Regions from separate parts of the Suttonella sp. R2A3 genome, predicted to be linked through region 2. Evidence: riboswitches for the same ligand, from Rfam matches in the RefSeq annotation. Region 2 holds a riboswitch; the other holds the start of a gene.
The links. Region 2 has a riboswitch for thiamine pyrophosphate ahead of thiD (bifunctional hydroxymethylpyrimidine kinase/phosphomethylpyrimidine kinase). Riboswitches for the same ligand answer to the same signal wherever they lie in the genome.
Positions count from the first base shown of each region.

Region 1: another riboswitch for thiamine pyrophosphate. It lies ahead of L0B52_RS08750 (thiamine ABC transporter substrate binding subunit); the one in region 2 lies ahead of thiD (bifunctional hydroxymethylpyrimidine kinase/phosphomethylpyrimidine kinase).

Region 1 is NZ_CP090975.1:1,814,524-1,820,020, reverse strand. It holds gene L0B52_RS08760 (carbon starvation protein A) at 1-1,045, opposite strand, end outside; gene metK (methionine adenosyltransferase) at 1,140-2,282, opposite strand; TPP riboswitch at 2,382-2,481, shown strand; gene L0B52_RS08750 (thiamine ABC transporter substrate binding subunit) at 2,465-3,433, shown strand; gene L0B52_RS08745 (ABC transporter permease subunit) at 3,491-4,993, shown strand; gene L0B52_RS08740 (ATP-binding cassette domain-containing protein) at 4,990-5,497, shown strand, end outside.
Region 2 is NZ_CP090975.1:796,985-802,481, reverse strand. It holds gene L0B52_RS03800 (ABC transporter permease) at 1-744, opposite strand, end outside; gene L0B52_RS03795 (ABC transporter ATP-binding protein) at 738-1,451, opposite strand; gene thiD (bifunctional hydroxymethylpyrimidine kinase/phosphomethylpyrimidine kinase) at 1,452-2,249, opposite strand; TPP riboswitch at 2,299-2,389, opposite strand; gene L0B52_RS03785 (BCCT family transporter) at 2,474-4,225, opposite strand; gene infA (translation initiation factor IF-1) at 4,399-4,617, opposite strand; gene gcvT (glycine cleavage system aminomethyltransferase GcvT) at 4,764-5,497, shown strand, end outside.

The sequences.
Region 1 (5,497 bases), 970 kb from region 2:
CAGCAGTAGCAGCAATGATCGCACTTAATGCCAACATCCCTTCGCCTACGGCACCAAAATACCCGACAAAGCGAATATCGGTTTCTTTGTTAATTTGTTTGGCTGTGGTACCTGCCGATACTAAGCCGTGGAAGCCGGAAATAGCCCCACAAGCAATCGTCACAAACAACAGCGGCACAATCGAAGGCGTCCCATCTGGCAGGTTCTGATTGACCGCAGGAGCAACCACATCTGGTGCAAAGAGAAGAATAGAGACATACAACACACCCAGACCGACAAATAACTGCAGACCGTTAATATAATCACGCGGCTGAAGGAGCATCCAAACCGGTAACAGTGAGGCAATCGCTGCGTAGGTGAATAGAATAATGATCCACCAGCCAATATCACTCATGCCAAGCATTTCGCTAGGTAAAGTAATCGGCACTTTTGGCCCTAACCAGATTAAGAAATACAGCGCGACCACGCCAACAATTGACACTAGCGGTAGTGAAAGCTTATAACGATAAATCGCCTGGCCAATCATAAAGGCAACAATGAGCGCACCCCAAACAGGCACAACCGCTGATGGCGTGCTCACCATCATCCGTGCGATAACCGTACCAAAAGCGGTGTTTACCATCAGCAACAACAGGAAGATAACAATCATCAGCAAGGCACGCGCGCGCCCACCAACCACGTTACCAACAACCGCGCCCATCGATTGCCCACGATTACGCACACTCGCCCAAATCGCCGCCATATCATGAACACCAGCCATAAAGATGGTGCCTAAAATGACCCACAAAAAGGCCGGCAACCAACCCCAGATGACCGCAATCGCCGGACCGATAATCGGTGCAGCACCCGCTACAGAAGTAAAGTGGTGTCCCCACAATACGTATTTATTGGTCGGCACATAGTCCACACCATCTTGCATGGCATGCGCCGGCGTTTCAAAAGTCGGATCTAATTTAAAGATTTTATTGGCAATAAAACGTGAGTAAAAGAAAAACCCTCCCGCCATACCTGCAAGGCCGACTAACAAGAGCACTACACTATTCATCATCATCTCCCTATCTTAAAGTAATATGTATTGAATATAAACTCAGCTTATTATGCCGTAAAAATGCGATCTTTCAATCTTTTGTGAAACGCGGTTATGTTAACGCCTCCGCGCGGTCGGTTTTCTCCCAGCTAAATTCAGGCAATTCGCGACCAAAATGGCCATAAGCTGCGGTAGGTTGATAAATCGGTCGTACCAGATCGAGCATGTCGATGATCCCGTACGGGGTGAGATCAAAATTCGCACGCACCCGTTTGATGATTTCTTCATCCGCGATATGGCCAGTGCCAAAGGTATTGACCCAAATTGAGGTTGGCTCGGCAACCCCAATCGCATAAGAAATTTGCACCTCACAGCGATCAGCCAAACCAGCGGCAACCACATTTTTCGCCACATAGCGTGCCGCATAGGCCGCACTACGATCCACTTTCGATGGGTCTTTACCAGAAAATGCACCACCACCATGGTGCGCTGCGCCACCATAGGTATCAACAATAATTTTGCGTCCGGTTAAGCCACAATCGCCCACCGGCCCGCCGATGATAAATTGCCCCGTCGGATTAATGTGGTAGCGCGTTTTATCATCCAACCATTCGCTCGGCAGCACCTGATCAATAATCAGCTCGCGTACTGCTTCGCACAAATCATCTTGTTTAATATCTGGATCGTGTTGGGTGGAGAGTACGACGGTATCAATACCAACGATATTGCCGTCTTGATAGCGAAACGTGACCTGACTTTTCGCATCTGGCCGTAACCACGGCAGGACCTTTTCGCGTCGCAGTTGTGCCTGCCGCTCGACTAAACGGTGGGCGTAGGTAATTGGTGCTGGCATCAGCGTTTCGGTTTCCCGACACGCATAGCCAAACATCAACCCTTGATCGCCTGCACCTTGCGCGCGTGCCTCATCGCGATCCACGCCTTGGGCAATATCCGGCGACTGTTTACCAATCGCATTCAGCACCGCACACGTCGCACCATCAAAACCTACATCCGAGCTGGTATAGCCGATATCTTGAATGGTTTTGCGCACCAAATCTTCTAGATCAACCCAGGCACTGGTGCTCACTTCGCCAGCGACCACCACCATACCGGTTTTAATCAGCGTTTCACACGCCACGCGTGCGTGTTTATCCTGCTCTAAAATCGCGTCCAGGACGACATCAGAAATCTGATCGGCAATTTTATCAGGATGCCCTTCAGATACCGACTCAGAAGTAAAAAGGTAACTACTCATACTCAGACCCTCATGCAAATAGCGCTATAGTAGAACGCAGCAGGCAAGGATGCAAAGATTTATTGCCCGTTGCGTTTACGACGCTGTTTTTTTCAGGCATGATAATTAAAGGGGTGCTGCTTATTCTGAGCGGCTGAGAACACACCCATTAACCTGATGTAGATAATCCTACCGGAGGGAACATGAAACGCATCATCACAGCAACGATTGCGGCCTTGTCGATTCAAGCCAACGCCACCCAACTCGACATCCTAACCTACAGTTCGTTTAACTCCGACTGGGGGCCTGCGCCAAAAATTACCGCTGCATTTGAAGAAGCTTGCGACTGTACAATCAATTGGATCAGCGCCGAAGACAGCGTCATGATGCTGCGACGCTTGCAGCTTGAGGGCGAAGCGTTGGATGCGGATTTGATTATTGGCTTGGATAATCAGAGTATTGCAGAAGCCCTTGATACGGGCCTTATCGCGACACTCAACACCCCAATTTCCACCCGTTTTGGTGAAACTAAACAAGCGGTGCCTTTTGATTTTGGCTATTTAGCGTTTGTTACCCGCAAGGATGCTACCTTACCAAGTTTTGACAGCTTGAACGCACTCGCAAGCGCTGACAACACCTTTACGATTGCCGTAGAAGATCCGCGCAGCAGCAGTGTTGGCGCTTCCATGCTTGCTTGGGCAGAAAGCGAAACAACAGATGCTAAAACATTCTGGACAAACATCAAACCAAAGCTTTCTGCCGTCACCGGCGGCTGGTCGGAAGCCTATAGCTTATTTACCAATGGTGAAGTGGATATGGTGCTGAGCTACACCACCTCACCTATCTATCATCAGATCGTTGAAAACGACGACCAATATACTGCGCTGATTTTCGACCACCCACATTATGAACAAATCGAATACGCGGTGGCCTTAAAGCAAGCCGATGAGGCCGCGCTAGGTGAAGCGTTTTTACGCTATCTGACTGCCCCTGCAGTGCAAAAGGAAATTGCTTTGAGCAATTGGATGTATCCGGTTGTCGACAACGTACCCCTTCCAGATACCTTCAACAACGCACCACGCCCACAAGGGATTAATCTCGCGCCAAAAGACGTAGCGCAGAAGATGCCGAGTTGGTTAGCGACCTGGAAAAGCGTACTGCTCGCACCTTGATAACAGCTCAAACTTTCTGTTCATAGATTCGCAAAACACTCGTCGCAGCAATCATCCATGCACATTAGCGCCCATATCGCCCGCACGTTTATCGCAGGCTTATTGCTTGCCACCTTGTGGGTGGTGTGGCGTTACGCGCCGAGCGAGGCGAACTTATTTCAGCTATGGCAGGATCCATGGATTGCCCACACCATTAGCTTCAGCTTAAAACAAGCGGTTCTTTCCACCCTAATCAGCGTGGCTTGTGCGCTACCGCTACTATGGGCGGCGCTTTTTGGTCGTTGGCAATGGTTGCGCCACTTACTGCCGCTCACCACCATCATCCCAACGCTGATCTTTATCCTCGCGCTGATCCAAATCAGCCAGAGTGTCACCAGCTGGCTCGATAGCGGCTGGCGATTACGTGGTTTTCACGGCATCATCATCGCCCATGTCGCACTCAACGCGCCACTCATTGCACTACTGCTACTACCAAGCGCTGAAGCAGTTCCTGAGCACTACCGACGCCAGCGTTTGCTGCTGCGCTTACCACGCCTGACCTACCTATTTCAGGTAGTTTTACCGCTACTACGTCCCGCTCTAACGCATGCAGCTGGCTTGGTATTTATGCTGTGTTTTACCAGCTTTACCGTACTTTTAGTGCTGGGTGGTAATCCGCGTAATGCCAACCTCGAATTAGCCATTTATCAGGCGGTTAAATATGAATTCAATCTTCCTTTGGCTGCACAACTGGCACTTGTGCAAACCTTGATGTTATTGGTTTTACTCGCCTTATTACCCAGCAAAGCGCCAACGTTACGCCATCAGAGCCCGGCAATGCGCACACCCACCCTAGCGGCCACTTGTGCTGAGAGCATCGCCATTTGCATCATGCTCTTGCCGCTATTGGTCATCGCCATCAATGCGGTGGCGCATTTTAACCCACAGCCACCTATAGCACTATGGCGTGCCACCGGCAATACGTTCTTATTAGCAGCGATTGTTGCCCCATGTGCGACCGCCTTACATATTTTGCTCGCCAAAACGACCATCGGCCGGCCAATACTCAGCAAGTTCAACCGTCAGCTGATCCACGCAATTTATTTAGCGCCAGTGCTGATCTTATGTTTGGGTCTGTTTTTATTACTCAAACCTTGGACCAATGCATTTCGCCATCCATTGATCCTCAATACGCTGTTATTAATTTTGATTTGCCAACCGTATCTTTATAAACTTTCCTATCCACGCTGGATCAGCCATGGGGCGCGTTATCAACGCCTCACCCGCAACCTACACCTTTCGCCATGGCGTAGCCTTTTTCAGGTCGACCTTCCTGCGCTTACCCCACTGCTTGCCAAAGTGTGTGGTTTTGCGGGGATTATTGTTGCCGGAGAAGTCGCGATTATCAGTTTTTTCGGCGGCCATAACGTGCAAACGCTAGCCTCGTATTTAGTCGCTGAACTCGGACACTACCGACAGGCCCAGGCCTGGCAAACAACCACGGTGTTTATCCTCAGCGCTGCCCTGTTATTTATTCTGCCCCAGCTCATCGTTTGGCTATGGCAGCGGAGAAAACGATGACCCTATTAGAATGCCGCGACCTACACTATCAATTAGGTGATTTCCAGTTAACCGCGCAATTGAAGCTTGAGCAAGGTGAGCGCTATGTATTACGCGCGCCCAGCGGCAGCGGCAAAAGCACCTTCTTAGATTTAATCGCTGGTTTTATTACCCCGAGCAGCGGTGAGATACGTTACGGCGGTACGTCTTGGCAGAACAAAAAGGTTGAACAACGACCGGTGAGTTACCTTTTTCAACAACACAACCTCTTTGATCATTTAACCGTGGCGCAAAATCTAAAGCTTGCTGCGAAAGATGGCGATTTTGCTGCACTACTCGATAGCGTTTCTCTGCCTGCAAGCTATTTAAAAAAACGCCCGCATGAGCTTTCTGGCGGCGAACAACAGCGGGTAGCGCTTGCGCGAACGTTATTACTTAATCGTCCGATTGTTCTATTAGATGAACCTTTTTCAGCACTCGATGAGTGCACCCGAAAGCACGTCAGCGACCTCACCTACCGCTTAC
Region 2 (5,497 bases):
TGGGGTAGATGACCAGAAAATCCAGCGACTGAGTAGGCGGTCGGTGGTGAAATACAGTATTAAGGTACATGTGGTGAGTACGGCGAGGGCGGCAAACATTAAATCGGTATTCATGCGTGCGTTGGCATAAAGCATGAGATAGCCCAGGCCTTGGCTGCCACCAACCCATTCACCAATAACTGCACCAATCGGGGCAATCGCTGCTGCGATACGCATGCCTGAGGCAAACGCAGGTAGCGCAGCAGGGATGCGGATGAATAAGAGTTGTTGTAGGCGTGTAGCGCCAAGTGTGTGTGCTAAGGCAAGGTGGCTTGGTGGTGTGCGGCGCAATCCGTCGTAAGTGGCGGTAGCGATAGGGAAGAAAATAATCAGCAAACTCATGACGATTTTTGCGCTCATACCGTAACCTAACCACAACATCAGTAGTGGTGCGAGTGCAAATACGGGGATCGCTTGTGAGGCAATTAACAACGGTAATATCCAATCACGCAGCCCCACCGAGAGTTGTAAGATCAGTGCGCATAGCACGCCAAGCAGGGTGCCGAGCGCCAAGCCAAGCAGGATTTCTACGATAGTGATTGCGCTGTGGGCTGCGAGTAGATCAATGTTCGTGACAATACTGCGTGCCACCATCCACGGTGAAGGTAAGATATATACTGGCACACCGCTTAGCCATACCAATAGCTGCCACAGGCCGAGCAGGCCGAGCAACAATAGCAATGGGCGAGTGCTACGTTTTAGCATGGCGTCTCTGCCAATGCGTGATAGAGTGCTTCGCTGTGTGTACTAAGTTCAGGTTGACTGAGCGCACGCGGTGGTTCGGTATCAGGTAGGGGGAGTGGTGTAAGCGTGGCGGGGCTATGCGCCATCACATACAGTCGATCAGCTAAGCGCAATGCTTCGCTGGGGTCATGGGTAATCATCAGCACGGTTTTTCCTTTGAGTAGGCGTGCGGCGAGGGTTTGTAATTGATGACGTGTGAGGGCGTCAAGGGCGGAGAACGGTTCATCAAGCAAGATGATATGGCGTTGTTCCAGGAGTGTTCGTGCTAAGGCCACACGCTGGCGTTGTCCCCCAGAAAGTTGGTGTGGGTAACGCTTGCTGAGTGTGCGGATGTCTAATTCATCAAGTAATGGGGCTATATCGGGGGCGGCTTGATGACGTAGGCGATAGCCCAAGCGGATATTTTCCACGACATTCAGCCACGGTAATAGCTGGTCTTGCTGGCCTATCCATGCCAGTTGATCGGTTAGCGCTTTGCCTTGCCCATTGTGGATGTGTCCTTGATGGGGCGTCAATCCGGCAATGGCGTTGAGTAATGTGGTTTTACCACAACCCGAACGTCCAACAATCACATGCCATAGACCGCCGGTGAATGACTGATTGAGGCCGGAAAAAATGGTGTTGTGCGCGTGATGGATGTGTAAATCTTCAATAACGATAGTGTGCATCTACCACCAGCGGTGAAAATGGTGTACAGGGCCATGACCGCTACCAATATTGAGCGAATCAGCAGCGCGAATCGCGGCATCAATATAGGCTTTGGCTTCAGTAATCGCCTCAACTAATGGCAACCCTTTGCTTAGTCCGGCGGCAATCGCGGCGGAAAGGGTGCAGCCTGTGCCGTGGGTGTTGCGTGTGGGGTGACGCTCGCTGCTAAACCATTGTTGCGTTAAGGTATCAGTCAAATAATCACGGCTTTGTGCATCCTTGAGGTGCCCACCTTTAAGTAGAACTGCTTGGCAACCCATATCCAGCAACGCTTGCGCAGCGGATTGCATGTCTGCTTCATTATCGATGTTTTGCTTAAGTAGTACCGCGGCTTCGGGGATGTTGGGCGTGATGATTGAAGCCAGTGGGATAAGCTGTTTTTTCAGGGCGGTGATGGCGCTTTGTTCGAGCAGGGCATCGCCGCTTTTCGCGATCATGACCGGGTCGAGCACAATGTATTTGGGTTGATGCTCACGCAATGCCTCGGCAACGGTGTTAATCGTTTCTGCATTACCAAGCATGCCAATTTTTACCGCTTGCGGACGAATATCGGCAAAAACAGCATCAATTTGTGCGCGGATCGTGGCTTGGCTGATGCCTTCGATGGCGGTTACCGCCAGGGTGTTTTGTGCGGTAATCGCAGTGATGGCGCTGGTGCCAAATACGCCAAGCGCAGAAAACGTTTTTAAATCGGCTTGAATGCCAGCGCCACCACCAGAATCAGAACCGGCAATGGTTAAAGCAATAGCTGTGGACATAGTTGCTCCCTGTTCAAAAATGAACCGGTCGCACGGAGGGAAGAAAGTTAGCGAGATAGCGTTTGTTTCCTACGCCGGTACGAGCCGGATCAGGTTCACGGGTATTTCTCAGCGCCAGTGGCGCACCCCGACAAATCAGCGCTTAGGATAATCGCTTAGCTCGATGATGTCCAGATGAAAAAAAGCCCGACAGATTGCCGGGCTTAGTGTGGTTGTAATAAGGGCTAAAGTGATTGATTGGGTGTGTCATCATCTTCTTCTTGCGCTTTTTCCTCACGCATCTCTGCCCATTCAGCTTCTTGGTGGAGCACAGAGCCTTCTGGGGCATCCGAGGTTTCGCCAGCTTCCCAAGGAGCATTATCAGCAAGGTCTTCAATATGAATGGTGCTCAATTCATAATCTGGCTGGTAGCGCAAATCATATTTTGCCGCACGAATGCACGAGAGCATCATCATCCCTAAGATGATAATTAGTGGTGCACCGGCAAAAATTGAAGCGGTTTGCAGGGTGGATAAGTCGCCCATAAACATTAAGATTGCTGGTAAGAAACAGAGGGTGAATGCCCAGAATAGGCGGTTCCAGCGGTGTGGTTCATCATCCACTTCGTGTTGTACCACCGAGGCGAGAATATAAGAAATACTGTCAAAGGTGGTTGCGGTGAAAATAACCGCCAAGAAGGTAAAGACCGCAATCACTAAATAATGCATCGGCAGATAAGACAAAATACCGAAAATCGCCGCTGTCGCACCTTGGTCATTCAAGATATTGATGACATCTAAATCGCCGTTGATTTGTAAATAGAGCCCGTAGTTACCCAAAATGGTGAAGAAAATGGCGCAGCCCAGCGAGCCAAAGAAAATTGCCCCAACCACCATTTGACGAATCGTGCGTCCTTTTGAAATACGCGCGATAAACAGGCCAACGGTTGGTGCAAACACAATCCACCAGGCCCAATAAAATACAGTCCAATCTTGCGCGAACGTACTGGTCGAAAAACCAAGCTCGGCATGATCACGAAATGGGTTGATGGTGGTCATCATCGTAAATAGGTTGCCCAATGAGCGCCCGAGGCCTTCTAAACCGGTATTGAGAATAAACACCGTAGGTCCGACCACTAAGACAAATAGCAGCAACGCCATCGCGAGATAAAAGTTAATGTTGGATAAGCGCTGGATGCCGCTCTTCAAGCCTTGATAGGCGCTATAGGCAAATATCGCAGTAGTTCCGAGCAGCACGAAAAGACGCATCCAATTGCCAGCGGTGCCAGCACCAGTTGGTGTGCCGATCAGTTCGTGTAGGCCTTCTGTGATCAGCGGCGAGGCTAAGCCAAGTGTGGTTGCGCCACCGCCAACCATGCCGAAGACGAAGAACACATCAAACATTTTCCCCCACTTACTCAGGGCAAATTTTTCACCAACCAGCGGCATTAAGCTCTGGCTGACTTTGAGTACCGGAGTTTGGCGTACATAATAAAAGTAAGCAATCGGAATCGCAGGGACTAAATAAATCGACCAGGCAATTGGTCCCCAGTGGAACATACCGTAGGTACTTGCCCATTGGATCGCTTCTGCTGAACCAGGCTCGATACCAAACGGAGGGCCCTGATAGTAGTAAGCCCATTCAATCAAACCCCAGTAGAGGATACTGGCGCCGATCCCGCCACAGAACATCATTGCCGCCCATGAGGCGTTAGAGAATTCTTTGTCGTCTTCAGGCTTGCCGAGTTTGATGTTGCCGATATCAGAAAAGGAAATATAGGTCACAAACAGCAGGGCGGTGGCACCAAAGGCTAAATAGGCAACGCCAAAATTATCAGTCACAAAACTACGTGCCGCTGATACCCAGGCTTTGCCTTGATCCGGGAATAAAATAAGCGGTATGGATACGGAAAGTAGAATCACCAAAACCATGGTGAAGGTGAATTTATCGATGCGGGTATCTGGTATGTGTTCGGGGTTTTTATTATGGAGCTCCATATCGGCATCAAATTTACCGAGGTGAAGATGTTTGGTGCGTTCACTCGTCATAACAATTCCTTCGAACATGGAACAAAAGCATGTTCTTTGACATTGAGTTGTTTAGATGATGCTGAAGTGCATCTGCGCGATTGCGCGAAAAGGGTGATGAGAGGGTATCACCCCGATGAGGACTATTTTTCGCGGAAAATAATGCGACCTTTGCTAAGGTCATAAGGGGTCATTTCTACTTTGACTTTATCGCCGGTTAAAATACGAATATAGTGTTTACGCATGCGCCCAGAGATGTGCGCGTTGATTTGATGGCCGTTTTCTAACTCTACACGAAACATCGTGTTTGGTAAGGTTTCAATCACCGTACCCATCATCTCAATATTTTCTTCTTTAGACATAAATTCCTTAAAACAACTGTTAAGCGCTGGAATTCTAGCAATATGAACACATGAATTCAAGTTAATCCGTTATTTTCTCATCCGGCTAACGACTAAAGCATGATACGCTATGCAAGTTTATTAGCACTGTTTTATGAGGAGTAGAGATGGCTGAGGGAAAACAAACCGCGTTATATGACTGGCATATTGCTCAAGGGGCAAAAATGGTCCCATTTGCGGGCTATATGATGCCGGTGCAATATACAGATGGGATTGTTAAAGAACATCTATGGACACGCGAACACGCAGGCTTGTTTGATGTGTCACATATGGGACAGATTTTGGTGCAAGGTGCGGATGTAGCAAGCGCCTTAGAGCGCCTGTTGCCAGTCGATGCGCAAATTTTAGCAGAAGGCCAGCAACGCTACGGGCTACTGACCAACGAACAAGGTACGATTGATGATGATTTAATGCTCACCAAGCGTGCTGATGATTTTTATGTGGTGGTTAATGCGGCGTGTAAAGACGCGGATTTTGCTAAATTGCAAGCGGGTTTACCAGAGTGTACGGTCAGCTGGTGGCCAGAGCGCGCGTTATTCGCCTTACAAGGCCCTGAAGCGGTGGATGCTTTGGCAGAGTTAAACCCAGCGGTACGTGAATTAAGCTTTATGCGCGGTGGGGAATACGAATTATTAGGTGTATCTTGCTGGGTAAGCCGTTCTGGTTATACCGGTGAAGATGGGTTTGAGTTATCCGTGCCTAACGAGATCGCGGTGGCACTCGCTGATAAATTGCTTGCTGATGAACGCGTGCGACCAGTGGGGTTAGGTGCGCGCGATAGTCTGCGTTTAGAAGCAGGGCTGTGTTTATACGGTAATGATATTGATACCACCACCACGCC